3 regions of the Kurthia sp. Dielmo genome follow, and region 1 is predicted to be linked to each of the others. Evidence: riboswitches for the same ligand, from Rfam matches in the RefSeq annotation. Region 1 holds a riboswitch; each other region holds the start of a gene.
The links. Region 1 has a riboswitch for S-adenosylmethionine ahead of KTHG_RS09060 (methionine ABC transporter ATP-binding protein). Riboswitches for the same ligand answer to the same signal wherever they lie in the genome.
Positions count from the first base shown of each region.

Region 2: linked by a shared signal. The riboswitch ahead of KTHG_RS20015 (bifunctional homocysteine S-methyltransferase/methylenetetrahydrofolate reductase) and the one ahead of KTHG_RS09060 (methionine ABC transporter ATP-binding protein) in region 1 are both predicted to bind S-adenosylmethionine.
Region 3: linked by a shared signal. The riboswitch ahead of KTHG_RS17425 (methionine ABC transporter ATP-binding protein) and the one ahead of KTHG_RS09060 (methionine ABC transporter ATP-binding protein) in region 1 are both predicted to bind S-adenosylmethionine.

Region 1 covers NZ_HE578958.1:100,739-108,700, reverse strand. Annotated here, with positions in the region: gene KTHG_RS09085 (sulfurtransferase TusA family protein) at 1-9, shown strand, start outside; gene KTHG_RS09080 (glycerophosphodiester phosphodiesterase) at 138-944, opposite strand; gene KTHG_RS21190 (AAA family ATPase) at 1,054-2,388, shown strand; gene KTHG_RS09070 (5-methylcytosine restriction system specificity protein McrC) at 2,392-3,408, shown strand; gene KTHG_RS09065 (YitT family protein) at 3,444-4,316, opposite strand; SAM riboswitch class I at 4,630-4,735, shown strand; gene KTHG_RS09060 (methionine ABC transporter ATP-binding protein) at 4,831-5,856, shown strand; gene KTHG_RS09055 (methionine ABC transporter permease) at 5,846-6,508, shown strand; gene KTHG_RS09050 (MetQ/NlpA family ABC transporter substrate-binding protein) at 6,521-7,375, shown strand; partial or broken gene KTHG_RS09045 (M20 family metallopeptidase) at 7,396-7,962, shown strand, end outside.
Region 2 covers NZ_HE578967.1:15,337-23,298, forward strand. Annotated here, with positions in the region: gene KTHG_RS19995 (acyltransferase family protein) at 1-1,030, shown strand, start outside; gene KTHG_RS20000 (Na+/H+ antiporter) at 1,178-3,205, opposite strand; gene hemG (protoporphyrinogen oxidase) at 3,336-4,724, shown strand; gene KTHG_RS20010 (class A sortase) at 4,783-5,493, shown strand; SAM riboswitch class I at 5,661-5,762, shown strand; gene KTHG_RS20015 (bifunctional homocysteine S-methyltransferase/methylenetetrahydrofolate reductase) at 5,848-7,707, shown strand; gene metH (methionine synthase) at 7,688-7,962, shown strand, end outside.
Region 3 covers NZ_HE578962.1:140,729-148,690, forward strand. Annotated here, with positions in the region: gene KTHG_RS17400 (acyl-CoA dehydrogenase family protein) at 1-935, shown strand, start outside; gene KTHG_RS17405 (arsenate reductase family protein) at 1,126-1,482, shown strand; gene gcvH (glycine cleavage system protein GcvH) at 1,626-2,006, shown strand; gene KTHG_RS17415 (toprim domain-containing protein) at 2,118-2,462, shown strand; gene KTHG_RS17420 (thioredoxin family protein) at 2,476-2,790, shown strand; SAM riboswitch class I at 2,846-2,951, shown strand; gene KTHG_RS17425 (methionine ABC transporter ATP-binding protein) at 3,111-4,136, shown strand; gene KTHG_RS17430 (methionine ABC transporter permease) at 4,126-4,794, shown strand; gene KTHG_RS17435 (MetQ/NlpA family ABC transporter substrate-binding protein) at 4,841-5,683, shown strand; gene KTHG_RS17440 (glucose 1-dehydrogenase) at 5,731-6,492, opposite strand; gene gltC (glutamate biosynthesis transcriptional regulator GltC) at 6,659-7,561, opposite strand; gene gltB (glutamate synthase large subunit) at 7,669-7,962, shown strand, end outside.

The DNA of each region.
Region 1 (7,962 bases):
AAAGCATAAAAAATGAACTAGGATAAAATACTCTAGTTAAAAATGAATAGAAAAAAGAAGGAATCGATAAGACGATTCCTTCTTTTTTTAAAAATAATGCTCATTCAGAAAACCTATCCCCTATACTCATCCGATTCTTACGGAATAATAACATCCGTTTCGATTAAACGAGGATGCAATTTTTGAGCTTTTTCATATTGTGCTTCTGTATTGACGCCATATACATGCAATTTGAGTTTAGCACGTTTAATCTTTTCTGCAGTTTCCGCGTTTATGTTATTAATAGAAACAGAGTAGAGTGCTTGATTATATTTTTTCAATGCGATAAGATCTGTATCAACATTTTTAAGTGCGTTCCCAAGGAAAGTTACGGGTGCTTCAGGGTACCATTTATTAAATTGTTCACGAATTTCTGTATTACTTAGAACAAAGAACGAATGGTTATATACATTTTCTTGTTGTGCTAGTTGAATCACATCATCTACAAAATCTTTATCATCCCAATTCCCCTTAGAACCATCAAAATTGATACCAACATCATAACGGTCCGCTTCTTCAAGCGCTTCTTGTAATGTAGGTACTTTATAAGATGTTAAACGGCCTGTATCATCTTCAATCTTTAATTTTTCAATTTCAGCAAGCGTCATATTACTTACTTGTCCACTACCATTCGTTGTGCGATCAACCGTTTTATCATGCATTAAAATGTAATGATGATCTTTCGTTCGTTGAACATCAATTTCGACAAAACCATAGCGCAATTTACCAGCTGCTGCAATGGCTTCAACCGTATTTTCAGGAGCTACTATTTGTGCACCCCGATGTGCGCTAAGTTCAGTTTTATTACTTTGAAGCCATTGAGAATGTTTGGCTGCGCTTGCCTCTCCTGTAAAGATAATAGTTGCTGCAACAGCAACCATAGTTCCTATAAGTGATTTTTTCATGAGGTCACTCCCTTTAGTTTATCGTACAACCTTATAATAAGGGGAATATATTAAGGCAATATAAAGGGTATGCTAAAATGTTGTTAGAATAGAAAAAGGGGGCGATAATATGGCAGTAGTCATTCGATTTGATTTTGATGAAAATCCAATGGCTTATTTTCATTTTGAGCATAATAATCGCGATGGTTCCTTTGATAAATATTGGTTCACAGAGGAGGGGGATGAACTTCCTTTTGTGAAACGGTTTATTGATGAACAACTCGAAACAGGGGAAGCATTATATGCGCTTTATTGGTATGACGGAGCGCCGGTCATGATGTCGCGCATTCAGAAGGTGCTGACAAAGAAAGAACTTGATGAAGTAAATGAGACGTTAACGGATAAAATTGAGCTTTCTCCAACATATGAGCAGCCGCTTATTTGGTTTGAGAAATCCTTTCGATTGGTACACCCGGCGATTGAGGGTTTTTTAACAGCGCTTGATGTGCCAAAGATTGAATGGGATTTTTATGCCTTCGATGATATCGAATACGAGCAGTTTTTAGCATCAAATCATATTCAGTACTCTTTATTTGAGGCAGAATTAACGGTTGATGAAGAACAACTTAAGCAACAGCTCTTTTTCGATGAAGCCCAATTAGACATGATACAAGAGGCACTTTTATACAAGAAAAATATCATTTTACAAGGGCCTCCAGGTGTTGGGAAAACCTATTTAGCGAAGCAGTTAGCCTATTTAAACATGCCATTTAAAGAACAGCATTTCATCCGAACGGTGCAGTTTCATCAGTCGTATAGCTATGATGACTTTGTGCAAGGCTATAAACCGACCGTTGACGGAGGCTTTGAGCTGAAAAATGGGGTGTTTTATACATTTTGTCAGACGGCACAGCAAGATCCATCGCATCCCTATTATTTTATTATTGATGAAATGAACCGCGGGAATGTTAGTAAGATTTTTGGTGAGCTGATGACGCTGATGGAGGCAGATAAACGCGGACCGTCATTTGCGATTCCACTAGCATATGATGACACGCCGTTTTATATTCCGGAAAATGTATCAATTATTGGCATGATGAATACCGCAGACCGCTCACTCGCGGTTGTGGATTATGCGCTGCGTCGTCGTTTTGCGTTTGTGACGTTGACACCGCAGTTTAATCAGAAATTTCGCCAGCATTTACTTGATGCAGAAGTACCGCTCGTATTAGCGAATTTTATTAATGAAAAAATGACGAAGCTCAATGCAATTATTGCAGAGGAACCAAATCTAGGACGTGGCTTTATGATAGGGCATAGTTATTTTTCACAGCCACAGGCAGATGCGGTAAAGTGGTATAATCGCGTCATTCGTCTAGAGATTGCGCCGTTATTAGAAGAGTATTGGTTCGATGAGCCGGAGCTTGCGCGTACGGAAATTGCGAAGTTACGCTATGAGGTTTAGTGGATGATTCCAATTGCGAATATTTATTATATGCTGAGCTACAGTGCTGGTATTTTGCCAGAACAGGGTGAGCGTTTTGTGACAGCGTCGAATGATGAGGCACTTGTGGAGTTATTTGCACAAGCCTTTGAACGCCGATTGACGCCAGTTGTAAAGCGTGGATTTTATAAAGAGTATGTAACAACAAAGCAAGAAACGACTGCACCACGCGGCAAAATTTTAATGCGTGAAACGATGCGTCTTGGCCATAAACCTCGTGTTGTGAGTGAGGTAGACCACTTTTCAGTCGATATTTTGCATAATCAAATTATACGGGCGACATTAGTGAAATTAATTCATGACGGCTCATTGACGCGGCAAACGACAACAAAATTAACGCGTCAGCTGCGCTATTTTCAAGAAATCACACCCATTCGTGTCACAGCGCAGCATTTTGAGAATTTAACATTTCATCGTCAAAATCAAAATGACCGCATGCTGCTAGATATTTGCCGCATGATTCATTTATATACGATGATTGATGAGGTAGACGGGCGACTGCGCTTTATTGATTTTGAAAAGACGCATCGTATGCATGAGCTATTTGAGCAGTTTGTCCGTAATTTTTATAAGCAGCATCTACATGACTATCAGGTGTCACGTGAATATATGGATTGGCATGTTGGGCGTGTTGTAAAGGGAGACCGTTCACTTATTCCAAAAATGCAGACGGATATTTGTTTGACGAATGAGGCGCGAAAAATCATTATTGATACGAAATATTACGAGCATACGCTCATGACGACGCGTTACGGAGCAGAGCGCGTACATTCGCAAAATCTGTATCAGCTTTATAGTTATTTAGAGAATGCTGAATCTCGGCCCATGATGGCGGGTATGCTGTTATATCCGCAGGTCGATGAGCCAATTGATTTAGTTGTCGAGTTAAATGGCTATCCGTTAACCGTCGCAACCGTCGATTTAAATGTGCATTGGTCTGTCATTCATACTCGTTTAATGCAATTAATTGAACGCATTTAAAAAAGAGGAATTGCATTTGCAATTCCTCTTTCGTTTTAGTGAATATCTTTTTTCTTGAAATTCCCGCCCTTAACTTCGGCTGTGTCATACACAGTAACGAAGGCATTTGGGTCTGTTTCAAAAATAATTGATTTCATTTTTGTATCTTCCATACGGTTAATGACGCATGTTACTTCTTTGAACATTTCATTTGAATAGCCACCATAGACCTCTGACAATGTCGAACTACGACCAAGACGATCGCGAATCGTTTCGACAAGTAAATCAGGGTCCTTCGTAATGACTTTATATGTTTTCGAGCCGCTCAGACCTTCTTCAACGATATGAATTACTTTTGAGGCGATAAAGTATGCTAGACCAGAAAGAATCGCACCTTCAAGACCGAATACCGTTGATACGAGAATAAAGACAAACATATTTAAAAATAAAATTAAATCACTCGTACCAAATGGTAGCTTGCGTGCTAATAATACTGCGAGCATATCAATACCATCTAGAGCACCACCGTTACGTAATGCAAGACCCATACCAAAACCTAAAATGATACCACCGACAACGGTAATTAATAACGTGTCCCCTTCAATAATTGTATTGACATGGTGGAGTATAATTGTTCCGATTGCTAACGTTGCGATCCCTAAAATTGAATAGAGTGCAAAACTTTTACCAATCTGCTTATAGCCTAGCCAAATAAAAGGAATATTAATAATTGCGATTAACGTGCCAAGCGGTAAGCCGAATAATTGTGATAGTACGATACTAATACCTGTAACGCCACCATCGGATACGCTATTTGGAATTAGGATTGCTTCTAGTCCATAGGCCGCAATCAAAGCCCCGATAATAACCATTAATCCTTTAAATAGTGTTTTCTTAAAACTCTTCTTTTTTGTTTTTCCTTCTGCCATAGAATCTCCTTCACTTTGCTACAAATTGTTGTTCTATTATTATTTTATAAAAAATTAGACTCAAATGTATAATTATAAGTATTTTTTTCACGATTTTTTTTGAAAGTCTACTGAATGGCAAGGATATAAATACGGGTTTTACGTTATTTCAGTGAGGCAATTGTCTATTTTCAGTAAAAAAATGAAATCGTTTTCTTTTTAACGACTATAATTTTCTTATTTTCAGAAAAAAATATTTTTTCAGTAAATTTATTGACAAGTAATTTACTAGGGTTTATGATGAAACCAATCAAAACAAACAACAATTACATAGTTCTTATCAAGAGAGATGGAGGGACAGGCCCGGTGAAATCTCGGCAACAGCTTTTTAAAAAGTAATGTGCCAAATCCTGCAAGTAGTTTCACTTGGAAGATAAGAGTACGATTTTAACACCTTTCGTTTCTCTTTTATTTCGAGAAGCGAAAGGTTTTTTTGATGTAACTTACGTTTAAGAGGGAGAAGGTAGATGCTTAAATGATTGAATTTTCAGATGTTTCAAAAATATTTAAAGTGAAAAGTCGTGAAGTGAAAGCGGTGCAAAATGTATCATTGAAAATTGAAAAAGGAGATATTTTTGGCGTCATCGGCTTTAGTGGTGCGGGAAAAAGCACGCTACTACGCATGGTGAACTTATTAGAAAAGCCAACAGTAGGTACAGTCAAGGTGCATGATACCGATTTAATGAAGCTTTCACCTAAAGAATTACGTGGTCTACGCCGTAATATTGGTATGATTTTTCAAAACTTTAATTTAATGACCTCACGCACGGTTGCTGGCAATATTGCCTACCCAATGAAGCTTGAAAAAGTGCCAAAAAAGGAAATTGAGCGTCGTACAAAAGAGCTGTTATCCTTTGTCGGCTTATCAGAGAAGGCAAAGGATTATCCGGAGCAATTGTCTGGTGGTCAAAAACAGCGTGTCGGTATTGCACGAGCGCTAGCAAATAATCCGGACATTCTCATTTGTGACGAGGCAACATCGGCGCTTGATCCGGAAACAACAGCGGATATTTTAAAGTTGTTAAAGCGCGTCAATGCAGAGCTTGGTATTACGGTGTTATTAATTACACATGAAATGAATGTCATCCAAGAAATTTGTAATCGTGTAGCGGTCATGGAAAACGGTTTTGTGATTGAATCGGGGGATGTGTATGACGTATTTACAAACCCGCAGCATCCAACGACACAGCGCTTTATTCAGTCGGTGAATCAAGATAGACCGTCTGAGGCAATTTTAAAAGAATGGCGGAAAAATGGGGGCAATCATTTATATCGTGTGTTATTTAAAGGCTCGACGACACATACGCCATTATTATCGGAGATTACGCAAAAATACGGCGTTTATTTCAATATTCTTTATGGTACGGTTCGAGAATTGCAACAGCAGATGTTTGGCAATTTACTCGTTTCCTTTGAGGGCGATGAACGAGCGATAAAAAAAGCTATTTCGGAATTACAGCAAATCGTAGAGATGGAGGAGGTGGTTGTGCATGAAAGTTGATTGGGCATTATTTTGGCCGCGTATTTTAGAAGCGACAGGTCAAACGATTTACATGGTGCTACTAACATTAATTTTTGGCGCTATTATCGGCATTGTAATTGGGTTACTACTTTATGTGACACGCGAAAATAATATTATGGAAAGCAAAGTCGTCTTTACCATTTTAAATATTCTCGTTAATATTATTCGCCCCATTCCATTTATTATTTTCCTTGTGGCGCTATCACCATTAACGCGTATCGTGATGGGAACGACGATTGGCACGACAGCGGCGATTTTTCCGATGACCATTGCGGCAGCCTTTAGCATTGCGCGTGTTGTCGAAAATAACTTAATTAGTATCGACCCAGGTGTTATTGAAGCAGCGAAGGCAATGGGTGCGAGCTCTTGGCAAATTGTGTTCACTGTCTTAATTCCAGAAGCACTTGGACCATTAGTGTTAGGCTTAACCTTTGTGACGGTTGGTTTGATAGACTTCTCAGCAGTTGCCGGCACAGTAGGCGGCGGAGGTCTTGGACATATTGCCATTACATACGGCTATCAGCGCTTTGATACGAGTGTCATGATTGTGACGGTCGTTATCTTGATTGTCCTTGTGCAATTAGCGCAGTGGCTTGGAAATACGGTATCGAAGAAAATTTTAAGAAGATAAGGGGATTAAGAGATGAAAAAATTAGGATATGTATTAGTAACAGCACTACTGGTCGTTGTATTAGCAGCGTGTGGGAAATCAGATGATGCCGCAGATAAGACCGTGAAAATCGGTATTAGTGGCTCAGATGGCATGCAGTGGCCATTACTAGAAGAAAAATTAGAAAAAGAAGGCATCCATATTGAATTTGTTGAATTTGAAGATTACACATTACCAAACAATGCATTAGCACATAAGGATATCGACATTAATGCATTCCAGCACGTATCATTCCTTTCTTCTTATGTAAAAGAAAGTGGCAATGACCTAGTACCATTAGCATCAACCGTATTTGCACCACTTGGCTTGTACTCAGAAAAATTAAAAGATGTAAAAGACATTAAAAAAGGCGATACAATCGCGATTCCAGATGATCCATCAAACCAAGCGCGTGCATTAAAGTTATTAGAATCAGCGGGCTTAATTGAATTAAAAGCAGATTTTGGTCTATATGATGATGCATCAAAAATTACAGAAAATCCATTAGAGCTAGACATTAAACCAATGGTGGCACAGCAAACACCGCAAGTATTACCAGACGTTGCGGCCGCTATTATTAATAATGGTATCGCAGGTCAAGCAGGTTTGTCACCAGGTGAAGATCCACTTTATCGCGAGGACGAGGCAAGTGATAATATCAAACCATATATTAATATCTTTGCAGTTCGTGCAGAGGATAAGGATAATGAAACATACAAAAAAATCGCTGAAGTATACCAAAGTGAAGACATTCAAAAAGCTGTAAAAGAAGAAACAAAGGGCGGCCAAAGTATCGTTGTTGAGCCACAAGAAGACTTATTAAAAACATTTGATGAATTAAAAAAATAACCATTTAGGAGGTTCTAATCATGCAGAAAGTACTCAGTAAGCAACAACGTATTACGCAGTTCATTGATAAACAGCAGGCGCGGTATATTTCTATCAGTCAGGCCATTCACGCGAATCCTGAAATCGGCAACGAGGAATTTTTCGCGAGTGAGCAACTCGTCACTTTGCTTAAGGAAAATGGCTTTGATGTACAGACAGCCGTTGCAGGTCATGAAACATCATTCTATGCAGTAAAGGATAGTGGGAAGCCCGGTCCGACGATTGCGTATTTAGCAGAGTATGATGCGCTGCCAGGATTAGGACATGCTTGTGGGCATAATTTAATTGGTGTTATGAGTACAGCGGCCGCGATTGCACTGAGTGAAACACTCGATTCAACAGGTGGCAAGGTTGTTGTTCTCGGGACGCCTGCAGAGGAGGGTGGTCCAAATGGTAGTGCGAAGGGAAGTTTTGTAAAGCATGGCTATTTGGAAAAGATTGACCTAGCCCTTATGCTGCACCCATTCGGTATTACGATGCCAACGACAGATTCACTTGCGGTCGACCCGATTGATTTTCATTTTTACGGAAAGTCAGCACATGCGGCC
Region 2 (7,962 bases), on a different contig from region 1:
GAAGCCGTTATTATGGGTAGGTGTGCGTTCGTACGGTATTTACATTTGGCATTTCCCAATTCTTGTCCTTCTTGGGTTAGGTGTCGATACGGGTGATTTAAGTATGTGGCGCATTTTATTAGCGCTCGTTCTAACGTTAGTGTTATCGGCATTGTCATGGACATTTGTTGAGGATCCGATTCGAAAAGGTGAATGGAAAACATGGCTGAAGCATATGCATCCACGCAATTGGTCATTCAATATTCGCCATTGGAAGGTTCGTACGCGTGTAATGAACGGCTTGCTTGCCGCGTTATTAATCGTCTTTACAGTTGGCTTAATGATTGAACCATCACCAAAAGCGAGTGGTAACAAAGCGCTTGAAATGCATCTGCAAGATCAACAGAAAAATTTAAAAATGACAGCCGAAGAGAAAAAGGCGGCCGAACGTAAGGCGCGAGCCGAAGAGAAAAAAGCGGCGGCAGAAGCGGCAAAACGTCAAAGTGAAAAAGAGAAAAAAGAAGCAGCGAAGTTCAACAAAGATGTCAATCAAGCAAAAGCGAAGCTAACGAATGTACCAATTACAGCAGTAGGCGATTCAGTTATGCTGAGTGCTGCGACCACGCTTCAAAATAACATGCCGAAAATGACGGTGGATGCAACCGTTGGACGCCAAGTAAAAGAAGCCATTGACGTACTTGAAACAATGAATAAAAAAGGCAAGCTTGCGAATAATGTTGTACTTGGACTTGGCTCAAATGGAACGTTCACTGAAAAACAATTTGACGAAATTTATCAAATCTTAGGTAAAGACCGTCATATTTACTTAGTAAATGTGCGCGTACCACGTAGCTGGCAAGATAGCGTGAATACAACGCTTGCTAATGCTGAGAAGAAATATAGTAATGTGTCGATGATTGACTGGTATGATGAATCTGCTACAAAAACAGATATCTTCTATGATGATAAAATACATCCGAATGTTGAGGGTGGAAAATATTATGCTGGTTTAATCACACTTGAAATTGCAAAGCAGTTTAATAAAAAATAAAAAGAGGCTGGGACATACGTATAAAAACAACCTCTCCTATGAGCATAAAAAAACCGGAATCGCGCGGTGGCGCGGTTCCGGTTTTTCGTTGCGAACGCTAAAAAAAGAACATAACGTGTTTTGTCCCAACATCTCTTGTGTCAGAAATTAATCGACGTATTCATACAACGATACACTTTCGATGTAATTAACGAAGCGTCGTAGTTCTTTTTCTTGCTCACGTGAAATTTTACCTTCTTCGTACATATGGTGAATTTCACCACGCTGAACCTCCATCACTTGTAGGTGAAGTTCCTCGCGAAGTTCCTCCTCACGAGCAGAATCAATCGTGACGACTTTACGTAATTTTTCATAGGCTTTTTCATATTCGTAAATGACGATAACATATAGCGGACGTTTGCGTGGGTCGACCGTTTTACGTTCCTCTTTTAAGAAATGAAGTGCCTTTAAATAGCACTGACGACGGATATCTTGGCGCATTCGAATGTAGGAATAAAATTGTGTTTTATCCGTATCATTTTTGCGCGTCATAATCCACATGCGAATGACTTGACGCAAGGTAATGAAGAAGCTCATAAACATATTCGTTTCCTGTCGATTCAAGCGATCTTCAATTGTTGATAAAAGATTTGCATACATATCATCATCGAGCTGATTATCATCATGCAGTTCCTCAATATGCTTTCGTTCAATGTTAATGGCGCGCTCGCGTAATTTCGCTAGCTCTTGTTTTTGTTTATCTGATTGTTCCGCATTTGCTTCTAACTGCAGCTGCCTAAACATTTGCTGCAACTCATCTATTAGCTCATAGGTGATGCGTCGATTTTCATCATTAATCGATGTTTGTAGTGATTTAACGGATTTTAAGAGCACTTGCATTTTTGCACGATTAAATGAGTACTGTCCTTCTGCAAGCTCAATTCCCTCATCCTTATCGGTAAGCATCGGAAGAAAAATCGTCGCTGCAAGTAATGTGAATAAAATAACAGCAGACGCTAAAAAGATAATAAGTGAGCGCTCTGGGAAGTTTGCTGTCCCATTTTGAATAAAGTAAGGAAGCGATAAAATCCCGGCCATTGTAACGGCACCGCGCACACCGACAAGGCTACTGATTAAGCTCGTCTTTAATGTTGGACGTACTTGGTCGCGCCCGAAGCGATATTGGAATGTACCAAATGTATAGGACCAGATGAAACGAACACCTAAAATAACAAACCCAATCGCTACAGCATCAAAAATTAAAATCCAGTTATTCGTATGACGATCGGATAAAGAATTCGCCATGGAATCAGGAATGTTTAAGCCAAGTAATAAGAATACGAGACCATTTAAAATAAATAGCACAATCGACCATGTATTTTCTGTGAGCATCTGCTCTTCCGCAAGCATAGGCTCGGCTTTTTCATTAATGAGCGCATGAACAATCCCACCAATTACGACGGCGATAACGCCAGATGCGTGAAATAAATCTTCGGCGATCAAATAAATAATAAACGGTGTGACGAGTTGGAATAACGTATGGAACACCGTATCGCGAATACCTGAGCGACGAAGCCAAAAGCGAATTTGACTAAGTACAATGCTAATTGCCAGTCCGAGTAGTGCCCCAACGATAAAGGTATAAGAAAATTCAACAACGGCTGATTTTAACGAGAAATAGCCTGATACTGCGGCACCAACCGCAAATTTAAAGGCAACTAAGCCTGATGCATCATTGATTAATGATTCACCACGAACAACACTTAAAATACGCTCAGGGATTTGTACACGTTTGGCAATCCCGTTCACCGCAACGGGATCGGTTGGTGATAAAATCGCCGCAAGCGCAAAGGCCGCCGCATATGGAATAGATGGAATGAGCCAGTGAATAAACAAACCACCGAGCACAGTCGTAATAATTACGAGCACAATGGCATTACTTAAAATAAAGCCGCGCATATTCCATAGCTCTTCACGCGGGAAATTGCGCCCATCATTATAAAGAAGTGGTGCAACGAATAACAGCAAGAACCATTCGGATTCAAGCTGGATATCAAAGCTTGGGAAGATAATGGCTAAAATAATCCCAAAGCCAATTTGGACAAGTGCCATCGGAAGAAATGGCAAATAATGACCGAGAATATTTGATAGTAATAAAGAAAGCATTAATAAAATAACTAAAATAAGTAAGTCCACTGAATTTGACGCTCCTTTCTTAAAATATGTACAATTCATGGAAATGAGTAGAACTGCTAGCGATGCCACTAAATGAACGAGTATACTAAAAGACGAAGAAGTTAAAGGAGGCCGAATAATGGCTCAGTCTATGAAAACTATCGTTGTTGTAGGTGGCGGTATCACTGGATTATCAACGATGCACTACTTAACACGCGAATTACAACATAAAAATATACGTCTTGTATTAGTTGAAAAAGAGGCACAGCTTGGCGGTAAAATGGCGACGCATGAGGAAAACGGCTTTATCATGGAGCTTGGCGCAGATTCCATTGTGGCACGTCATAAAAGTGTCATGCCTTTAATCGAAGAATTAGGGCTAGAAGATCGCGTCGTTTATAACGGCACAGGCGTCTCTTATATTTATACCCAAAATGAGCTACATGCTATCCCATTTGAGAGCATGTATGGCATCCCGATGAATAAGGAAGCACTACAGCAAAGCACCCTTATTTCTGAAGCGGGTAAGCGAGCTGCTCTAAATGATTTAACATTACCAAATGAGCAATTTACAAAGGATTCATCTATTGGCGAATTCCTTGAATATTTCTTTGGTGAAGAGCTCGTGAAAAAGCAGATTGCCCCTGTATTATCGGGTATTTATTCAGGTGATCTGTATTCATTAACATTAGCATCTACCATCCCCTATTTAATCGATTATAAAAACCAGTATGGCAGTATTTTAAAAGGCTATGCGGCGAATAAAGACAAGTTTATCAATCTATCACATAATAAGTTTTTATCATTTAAAAATGGCTTACGTGAATTATTTGAGCGCTTTGAAGAAGTATTAACGACAGTTGAGTTTTTAAAAAATACGGCTGTAACGAAGCTTGAAACAGTGAATGAGAAAACCATCGTTCATTTTGACCACCATGAGGCGATTGAAGCAGACCATGTCGTATTAGCGACACCACATCGCATGGCACAGGAAGCGCTAGGTGATGAACGTTTAACACCTGCCTTTGATGCCTTTAAAACGAGCTCGATTATTACCGTATATTTAGGTTATGAAGTCGGCAATGACGTCCTACCAGCAGAGGGCACTGGTTTTATTGTAGCAAATAGTGACGCCGTAAACTGTGATGCCTGTACCTGGACAAGCGCAAAATGGCCAAATACATCAGAAGATGGCAAGCTACTACTGCGTGTCTTTTATAAAAAAACGAATCCGAAATTTGCGGAGTTAATCAAGCTCACAGAAGAAGAGTTAGCACAGCTTGCGATGAAGGATGTCGCGACATCCCTTAATATTGAGGAGCAGCCGTCGACAATTAAAGTATCGAAATGGACACAGCAAATGCCGGTGTATAATTTAGAGCACGCGGCCGCTGTGAAAAATCTAGAGCAACAAATGCAGAGCTATTATCCAACTATTACACTGGCAGGCTGCTCGTATTATGGTGTGGGCATCGGGTTATGCATCGCGAACGGTAAAGAGATTGCGACTCGCATTGCAGCGCAACTTACGACGGTTTAATTCGTTCCAAAACAGGTATTAACAACATAACGAATCGTCGATGAAAGGAAGTAAAATAATGGCGGAGAATACAGCTAAAAAAGGCGGTAATAAATGGTTGACCATTATAGGTGTACTATTATTAATCGCAGGGTTAATTCTCGTATTTAATAAGCCGATTATGGGCTTCGTGGTCAACCATATGACGGATTCAACATTGCAAAATAAAGCGGGTAAAAACTACGATGATAGCATCGCAAAAGCGAAGGAATCAGAAGATGTCACATTTGATTTTGAGCAAGTAAAAGACATTAGCCTCGGCGAAGTATTGAAGGCACAAATGGATTCGAAAAAGCCTGATTCAATCGGTATGGTGAGTGTGCCAGATGTAAACATGCAGCTACCGATTTTATATGGTATTTCGAATAAGAATTTAGCTATTGGCGCAGGCACAATGAAGGAAGAGATGCCAATGGGGACAGGAAACTATGCACTGGCCGGCCATAATGTGCGTAATGAGCGCTCTTTATTTAGTCCACTAACATTAGCGAAAACAGGTATGAAAGCATATGTGACGGATTATGATAAAGTATATATTTATGAAATCGATAAAATTTATAATGTTGAAGCGTCACAAGTCGAAGTCATTAATGACCATAAAAATAAAAAAGAATTAACACTCGTAACATGTAGCTTTAATGGTACGAAGCGTCAAATTACACATGCGAAGTTTATACGTGCAATGAATATTAACGAGGCACCAAAAGAAGCCTTTAAAGAAGAAAAATAATGACAGAGAAATCATCGTTGTCGGTGGTTTCTTTTTTTGATTGAATGGAATGCATCATTGCATTGTCTTTCTAATTTTGCATGAAAATCATGAAAAAAAGACAGAGCTATTGACGTTCTTTCATCTAAGATGTATTATTCATATAATATTCTAAAAATTAAATCAATTTCTTATCAAGAGAAGCAGAGGGACTGGCCCTACGAAGCTTCAGCAACCAGCCGAAAGGTCAGGTGCTAATTCCAGAAGGTAATAACCTTAAAAGATAAGAAGGACTATGCATATATCCCTTCTTATTCTAACGAGTAAGAGGGTTTTTTTATTGGGGAGATTGATAAATAGAAGGGAAGTTCATAGATGGGATTGCTGAACGATTTAAAAACGAAAGTATTAACAGCGGACGGTGCGATGGGCACGCTACTTTATTCATATGGGATTGACTACTGCTATGAGGAATTAAATGTGTCAAAGCCAGAAATTATCGAGGATATTCATAAGCGTTATATCGAATCAGGTGCAGATATTATTCAAACGAATACATATACAGCCAATGCGATTAAATTAGCTCGCTATGGTATCGAGGACCAAGTTGTAGCGATTAACGAAGGTGCAGTTGCGATTGCAAAACGAGCTGCAGCGCCAGGTGGTCAGTATGTACTTGGGACAATCGGTGGCATTCGAGGAATTCGCAAAACGGATGAAACACTAGAAGAAATTTTAGAAGCACTGCATACGCAGGCAACAATTTTAATCGAAGGCGGCGTCGATGGCTTATTACTTGAAACATTTTACGACTTTGAAGAGCTATCAGCATTAGTGAAATTACTACGTGCACACACAGCGCTACCAATCATTGCACAAGTATCGATGCATGAGCCGGGTGTTCTACAAAACGGTGTCTCATTAAATGAAGCACTTCATACACTCGAATCCCTTGGTGCCAATATCGTTGGCGTGAACTGTCGTCTAGGTCCGCATCACACCATCCAAGCGTTTGAAAACGTAGAGCTACCAGAGACAGCCTTCTTATCAGCCTATCCAAATGCGAGTTTATTAGACGTTGAGGACGGTAAAGTTGTTTATGAATCAGAGGCAGATTATTTCGGCCGCGCAGCAGTACTATTACGTGATGAGGGCGTGCGTCTAATCGGCGGTTGCTGTGGGACGACACCGGCGCATATTGCCGAGGTGAAAAAACGTTTAGCAGATCTTCCACCGATTAAAGCGAAAATTGTCGAAAAGAAAAAGTCATTAATTATTAAAGATGCAGATGAAGCTGCACATGAACCACTGCATGTACAGGCGAAAAAACAGCGTACGATTATCGTCGAGCTTGATACGCCACGTCATTTAGAAACGGATGCGTTCGTTGATGGTGCACGTATTTTACAAGATGCCGGTGCAGATGCGGTGACGATGGCGGATAACTCGCTTGCTTCACCTCGCGTCAGTAATATGGCGATGGGTGCTCGTTTGAAATATGAAAAGAATGTTCGCGCACTGGCACATATTACATGTCGTGACCGTAACCTAATCGGTCTGCAATCGCATTTAATGGGCCTTGATGCGCTAGGCATTACGGACATTTTAGCGGTGACAGGGGACCCAACAAAGGTAGGAGACTTCCCGGGGGCAACGAGTGTGTATGATGTTTCAAGCATCGAGCTACTTGAGCTAATTAAAAAATTAAATGAGGGCATTTCATTCTCAGGAAAGCCGCTTCGTAAAAAGGCGAACTTCTCTGTCGCAGGCGCCTTCAATCCGAATGTACGAAATGTGGCGCGCGCTGTACCACGACTTGAGAAAAAAATCGCAGCCGGTGCAGATTACTTTATTTCACAGCCGGTGTATACGAAGGAAAAAATCATTGAGGTGTACGAGGCAACAAAGCATATTGAAGAGCCTATTTTCTTAGGTATCATGCCACTGACAAGTCTACGTAACTCAGAATTTTTACACAATGAAGTACCGGGCATTAAGTTATCCGAAGATGTACTTACGCGTATGCGTGACTGCGAAGAGGATAAACAGCGTGCGCGTGCAGAGGGACTTAAGATTGCGAAAGAGCTAATCGATGTCGCCGCACCACTATTTAAAGGAATTTATTTAATTACACCGTTCATGCGCTATGACATGACCGTTGAGTTAATTGATTATATTAAGCAGCTAGATGCACAAACTGAGGGGGAACAAGTAAATGTCGAAACAACGCATTGAGGACCGTATTCAAGATCATATTTTAATTTTAGATGGTGCGATGGGGACAATGCTCCAAAACGCTGATTTAACAGCAGAAGATTTTGGTGGCGAAGAGTTAGATGGCTGTAATGAAAACCTGAATTTAACACGCCCAGATGTTGTACGTGATATCCACCGTGCTTACTTTGAAGCAGGAGCAGACATCGTAACGACCAATACATTTGGTGGGACACCGCTTGTATTAAATGAATATGGTTTAGGTGAGCATGCGTA
Region 3 (7,962 bases), on a different contig from region 1:
CGATTCAATACGTTAATGAACGTAAGCAATTCAATACACCAATTTCTTCATTCAACTTAACAAAGGAAAAATTAGCGAATATGGCGGCACAAATCTATGCCTCTGAATCATTAATTTATCGTACAGTTGGGTACTTTGAGGACAATATGGGTCAAATGAGTGATGAAGAGAAAAAAGACGGTAAAAAGATTGCAGAAGCGATTGCAGAGTATGCGATTGAGTGCTCAATCAACAAAGTCTTTGGTTCAGAAGTACTTGATTATGTAGCGGATGAAGCGGTGCAGCTGCACGGTGGTTACGGCTACATGGCAGAATACGAAGTAGAGCGTATTTACCGCGATTCTCGTATCAACCGTATTTTCGAAGGAACAAACGAAATCAACCGTTTAATCGTTCCAGGTACCTTTATGAAGAAAGCAATGAAGGGCGAATTACCGCTTCTTGAGCAAGCGCAAGCACTGCAGCAAGAAATCTTAGGTATGGTACCAGAAGAAATCGCAGACGAACCATTAGCACAAGAAAAATATTTAGTGAAAATGGCGAAAAAAGTGGCGTTACTTGCGGCAGGGACAGCAGCGCTTAAATATGGTAACAAGCTAGAAGATGAGCAAGAAATTCTTGTGAATATCGCCAATATCGCGAACCAATTATTCGCGATGGAATCAGCGGTATTACGTACGCAAAAAGCGATTGACCGCGATGGTGCAGACAAAGCGGCTCAAAAGCTATTGTATACAGAAATCTTCAGCCAAGATGCCTTTGAAACAATCTTAGCAGAAGCGCGTGATACGCTAGTGAACTCATCATCAGGTGACAACCAACGTATGATGCTATCAGCACTTCGTAAATTTGGTCGTTATACACCGAAGAAAACGATTCGCCTAAAACGCCAAGCAGCAGAAGCATTAATTGCAGCTGAAAAATTCATCGTGTAAGTGACTCGGGTATGGAAGTAAGAGGCCTTACCCGAAAGACAACTACACAATACTCCCATATTACTGTAGGCCATGTAAATAAAGAGAAGGGTAGATGCAGTGGGTGCGTCTATCCTTTTTCTTTTCGTATTTGCAAAGGCTTTCAAATGTCTATACAATAGAGGAAACGAGAAGGGGGTACGCATACAAAATGGCGATTCAGTTTTACCATTATCCAAAATGTACGACATGTAAAAAGGCGTCAAAATGGTTGAAAGATGAAGGCATCGACTTTACGGCATATGACATTACGACAGACACACCGACGAAGGATGAGTTACGCAAGTTTTATGAACTAAGTGGGCTTCCATTGAAGAAATTTTTCAACACATCTGGCATGAAATATCGTGAGTTAGGATTGAAAGATAAGCTTGCTGATATGTCAGAAGACGAACAATTAACACTTTTAGCGTCAGATGGTATGTTAATCAAGCGTCCTCTCACTACGGACGGTAAAAAAGTAACTTTAGGCTTTAAAGAGCAGGAATTTGTCGAATCGTACAAATAGTGTCCATTATGGACGACCAAAAATCGCTTGAAATGCTGTTGCAACAAGATGTATGACCTTTAGAAAGTTCGGAATTACCCTTGTCAACACGCGGAAAACGTGACACAATAAAGATGAAATTACATAAACGGAGGGAATAAACAATGAGCGTTCCAACAAATTTACGTTACACAGAAGATCACGAATGGGTTAAATTAGAAGATGGTAAAGCAGTAATCGGTATTACTGAATTTGCACAATCAGAACTTGGCGATATCGTATTCGTTGAACTACCAGCAGTAGGCGATGAAATCGGTGCTGGCGAATCATTCGGTAGTGTAGAATCTGTAAAAACAGTTTCTGAATTATACTTACCAATCGCTGGTAAAATTCTAGAAGTAAACGAAAACTTAGAAGATTCTCCAGAGCTAGTAAACGAATCGCCATACGAGCAAGCTTGGATGGTCGTTGTTGAACCTGCAAATGAAGCAGACGTTGAAAGTTTATTAACTGCAGAACAATATCAAGAAGCAATCGCTGAATAATATTAGCATCACAAAGAGCTACCTCAACTGGGGTAGTTCTTTTTTGTGTAGAGTGCATGCGCTGTGGTATAACTAAAGTAGAAGACGGGGAAGCTTGTGGAGGTGGCAGAAATGGTGACAGACAAGGTGTTAATCGTTGAAGGAAAGCAAGATAAGCTACGCATTTTGCCCATACTAAATGAAGTGGTCGAAATTATTTGTACGAATGGTACGATAAGTGAGGACCGACTAGAGGAGCTACTTACACCTTATGAGGACAGTGACTTATATGTGTTTTTTGATGCGGATGAGTCCGGTGAGAAAGCGCGAAAGCTCGTGCAGCATTATTTTCCTCATGCCGAGCATTTATACACGCGACGAACGTATAAGCAAGTCGAGCATACACCGCAAAATTATTTAGCTTTCGTGCTAGCAGCAGCTGATTTTCAAGTGAATCCCGCCTATTTAATACGATAAGGAATGACATGTAATGAAAGAATGGTCTCGCGAAGAATGGGAGCAAGAACGTACAAAACATGACGTCACGGCTTTTTATTTATATACGCCAATGTGTGGCACATGTGCAGTAGCGTCTAAAATGATGGACGTCACAGAGCAGGTATTGCCACAAATCCCAATGGGGAAGGCAAATCTAAATTATATGGAACAAATTGCATACGATTATGAGATTGAAAGTGTGCCATGTCTACTAATTTCAGAGAATGGGCAAGTGCGCGATAAAGTATACGCATTTCAATCCGTACCAAATTTGTATGAAAAAATTTTAAATAAGTCATTGACGTAAAAATATCAGAGTGTTAAAGTAGAAACCAACAATAAAATAAAAACTTATGTCGTTACTCTTATTTAGAGAGGTGGAGGGAAGTGCCCTATGAAGCCCGGCAACCGTCGCAGTATGTGATATGGTGCCAATTCACGCAAAGTCATTACTTTGGGAGATGAGAGAACGGTTTGACACGATACGTTAAACCCTTCTGTTGCTCTAAAAAACAGAAGGGTTTTATTTTTTTAGCAGTTTAAATTGGACGACGACAAAGCATAGTATAATTGTTGGAATTTGAATAATCAGAGAGTTCAAAAGTTTTAGAACAAGGTGGAATGACAGTGATTCAGTTAGATAATGTTTCAAAACAATACAAAACAGCGAATGGTTCTCTAACGGCTGTCGATAATGTGAGTTTAACAATTCAGGATCGAGAAATCTTCGGCATTATCGGATACAGTGGCGCCGGAAAAAGTACGATGATTCGTTTACTTAATGGTTTAGAAAAGCCGACATCAGGCGACGTGCTTGTCAATGATGTCAATATTTCAAAGGCACGCGGCAATGCACTACGCAATGCGCGTCATCATATCAGCATGGTGTTCCAACATTTCAATTTATTATGGTCACGTACGGTAGCGGAGAACATCGCATTTCCACTTGAGATTGCGGGAGTGAAAAAGGATGTGCGTCAAAAGCGTGTAAAAGAATTGATTGCACTTGTTGGCCTAGAGGGTCGCGATGATGCGTATCCATCGCAGTTATCAGGTGGTCAAAAGCAGCGTGTCGGCATCGCCCGCGCGCTTGCTAACAATCCAACTGTGCTGCTTTGTGATGAAGCAACCTCTGCACTTGACCCGGAAACAACGGATGCGATTTTAGACTTACTAGTGAGCATCAATGAAAAATTAGGCTTAACAATCGTGCTGATTACGCATGAGATGCATGTTATTCGTAAGATTTGTCATCGTGTGGCGGTCATGGAGAAAGGGAAGGTCGTTGAGCAAGGGAATGTTCTTGAAGTATTCCAAAATCCACAAGCACCGATTACAAAACGTTTCGTGACGCAAGCAACGTCAACCGGTCAAAAAGAATCGGTCGCACAAATGCTAGAGGATTACCGCGAAGGACAGTTAATTAAATTATTTTTTGTAGGCGATCAAACAGAGCAGCCTGTCATTACAGAAATTATTCGCAAGTTTGCGGTAGACGTCAATATCGTCCACGGTAATATCTCACCGACGAAGAGTGGTCCGTACGGCACGTTAATCGTCCAGTTGACTGGTTCAGATGCTGATGTCGCAGCTGCGATTCAATATTTAGAAAATAAGGGTATCAAATCGGAGGTGATTAGTGATGTTGACTAATTTATTTCCGAATGTAGAATGGGACCGAATTTGGGAAGCCACACTGCAGACTTTATATATGACAGCTGTTTCAACAATCATTACATTCATTTTGGGATTAGCGTTAGGAATTGTGTTATTTTTAACAAGTCCCTATCAGCTATGGGCAAATAAACTAGCGAATTGGATTACGGGTGCGTTTGTGAACGTCTTCCGCTCGATTCCATTTATCATTTTAGTTATTTTGTTAATTCCATTTACAACATTTTTATTCGATTCGATTTTAGGAGCCAATGCCGCATTGCCAGCATTAATTATCGGTGCTGCGCCATTCTACGCACGTATGGTATTAATCGCTTTACGTGAAATTGATAAGGGCGTAATCGAAGCAGCACGCTCAATGGGGGCTAAAACCTCTACAATCATTTTCAAGGTCTTAATTCCAGAAGCGTTACCAGCATTAATTTCAGGTATTACGGTAACGGCGGTAGCACTTGTTGGATACACAGCGATGGCAGGAATTATCGGAGCAGGTGGTCTAGGTGATTTAGCCTTCGTGGATGGCTTCCAACGAGCTCGTACAGATGTAACGTTTATAGCAACTATTTTAATCTTAATTGTCGTATTTATTATCCAATTTATTGGTGATTTCTTTACAACAAAAATTGATAAACGATAACGCAATTGCGTATCAAATATAAAGAGGGAAAAGGGGATTTTATATTATGAAAGCGTCAAAAAAATTAGTAGCAAGTTTATTAACAGCATCATTAGCACTTGGTTTAGCAGCATGTGGCTCAGACGACAAATCAAGTAGTGATTCAAAAGAAACAACAATTAAAATCATGGCGTCAAACACACCACATAAAGAAATTTTACAAAAAGCTGAGCCAATTCTTGAAAAAGAGGGCGTAGATCTTGAAATCGAAACAGCACAAGATTACATTATTCCAAACAAAGCATTAGCTTCAGGCGATATTGACGCAAACTATTTCCAACATATTCCATACCTTACACAACAAATGAAAGATAATAAAGACTATGATTTCGTCAATGTTGGTGGTATTCACATCGAGCCAATCGCTATCTACTCTAAAAAATACAAATCATTAGATGAGTTACCAAAAGGTGCGAAAATTATTATTTCGAAATCAGTAGCAGATCAAGGTCGTATCTTAACACTTCTTGAAGCAAATGATTTAATCAAATTAAAAGATGGTGTGGATAAAACAACCGCTGAAATTAAAGATATTGCAGAAAATCCAAAAGAGTTAAAAATCGATCCAGCGGTCAATGCTGAAATGTTAGTACAAACGTACAATAATTCAAAAGATGCTGACGCAGTCGTTATCAACTCTAACTTTGCAATCGATGCTGGTTTAGATCCGAAGAAAGATTCAATTGCCATTGAGGGTGATGAATCACCATACGTAAATGTAATTGCCGTTCGTAAAGAAGATAAAGACAATGAATCAATCAAAAAATTAGTCGATGTCTTACATTCTAAAGAAATTCAAGAATATATTACAGAAGAATGGGGCGGCTCAGTCGTTCCTGTAAGTAAATAGAGCATAAAAAAGAGGCTGGGGATTAACCCTAGCCTCTTTTTTTATGCCTAATAAGCGCTCCAGCCAGCGTCTGCTGCTAGTGCAACACCATTTACTAAATCAGATTCATCCGATGCTAAGAATAGCGCAATATTTGCGACATCGTCGACTGTACCGGCACGTGGCATTAAGTTTGTTCCACGAATCGCTACTTCCATGCCAAATTTATCGATATGGTCCATGTTTGCCGCAAAACCTGTTTGGATTTGTCCAGGTGCAATCGCATTACAACGGATCCCTTGAGGGCCGTACTGCGACGCTACGTTCTTTGTCATGCCGACAATCGCATGTTTGGCCGCTGTATAGCCTAAGCCGCCACGACCGCCAAATAAGCCTGAAATCGATGCCATATTAACGATTGTTCCTTTACCGCGCTCTATGAAGTGAGGTAATACTTTACGAATACCACGCATCACGCCCGTTACATTAATATCAAAAACGCGTTGCCAAACCTCATCTGTCACATTACCAGCAGCCTGCATATTGTCGCTCACACCGGCATTGTTTACAAGAATATCAAGTTGACCGAAGTGGCCGATCGCATCGTCAATCATGCGCTGTACATCTTCCTCGACTGCAACATTCACCTTCACGCCAAAGGCTTCGTGACCTGCTGCTTGTAGTTCCTTAACAGTATCTGTTAACGCGGCTTCGTTAAAATCTGCAATGACGATTTTTGCGCCTTCCTCTGCAAAACGTTTCGCGATTTCTTTGCCGATGCCGGCACCACTACCTGTAATTAATGCCACTTTATTGTCCAAACGATTCATGTATAAAACCCCTTTCAAAGTGCTTTCGCAAGTAGTATAACGCAAAATATTTTAAAGTTAAAATAAAAAGCATTGCGTGTTTCTTCTATTATATTGTAATTATTGGAAACGCTTTCTTTTCTGTGTATAAAAAATCCTTCTGAGCAGTTGTTCAGAAGGATGTTGATTAACGGAATTGTGTAAGACGTGAGAAGAAGTTGCCGACGAAGTCTAAGAAGATTTCCTCGGACGGGGCAAGTTCACGCGTACTTGGGAAAATGACACCGACATTACGTGTAAATGGTGGCTCGATAAGTGATAGACGCACCGTACGTCGTGGTGTCGCATCATAGAATGCAGATTCAGGTAGTAGCGTAATGCCGATACCCGCGGCCACAAGACCTTTTAAGGCATCCATGTCCTCTCCCTCGGATGAAATATTTGGTGTGAAGCCAACTGATTTACAGGCGTCAACGACTACTTTATTTAAGATATAATCCTCAGGGAACAGCACAAAGTTCTCATTGCGTAAATCACCAAGCTGAATTTCCTGGCGCTCCGCAAGTGGGTGATTTTCAGGGACAAGTGCAGAAATATTTTCGGTAAATAAAATTCTTGTATTAATTAATTCATCTTTTTGCGGTACGGGACCAAGAAAGGCGAGATTGAGCTCGCGATTTTTCACGGCATTAATTAAAAAGCGGTAAGACCCTTGTCGCAGATGGAATGATACATTTGGATGCTCTTTTTTAAATGCCGAGATGACGGTAGGTAGCAAGAAGCTTGCAAGGCTCGTCGGGAAGCCGATTTTAATCGTTCCTTTCTCAGGGTCTAAATATTCATCCACTTGTTTTTTGGCGAAATCGATCGCTTTTAACGCCACAATGGCATGTTCTAAAAATACATGTCCGATGGGTGTTAATTTGACGTTACGGCCGATGCGTTCAAACAATTCAGCACCTAATTCAGACTCCAAATTGGCAATTTGTCTGCTGACGGCAGATTGTGCAACATGTAAATTTTCAGCAGCTTCTGAAATATGTTCGCGTTCAGCAACTGCCACGAAATAGCGTAGTTGTCGTAATTCCAAGGCATGTCAACTCCAATTTATCTATTTTTTAGATTGATTCTATATAAAGTATATATTGTTTGCATTGATTTGTGAATTTAAAATAGATTCACGAGGGAGGGATTTTTATGACGTTTCAAAATATTCAGAAAGAACAAGGGCTATATCATCCAAGTTTCGAACATGATGCATGCGGGATTGGATTTTATGCGAGCTTAAAAAATGAACCAACACATGACATCGTCGTGCAAGGTTTAGAAATGCTTTGCCGCCTAGACCACCGAGCAGGACGTGGTAGTGACGGTAAAACAGGGGACGGAGCTGGGCTAATGGTTCAGATTCCAGATACATTTTTCCGTCAGGTCACAGAATGGGCATTACCACCGAAAGGCGAATACGGTGTAGGTCAGTTCTTCTTTACA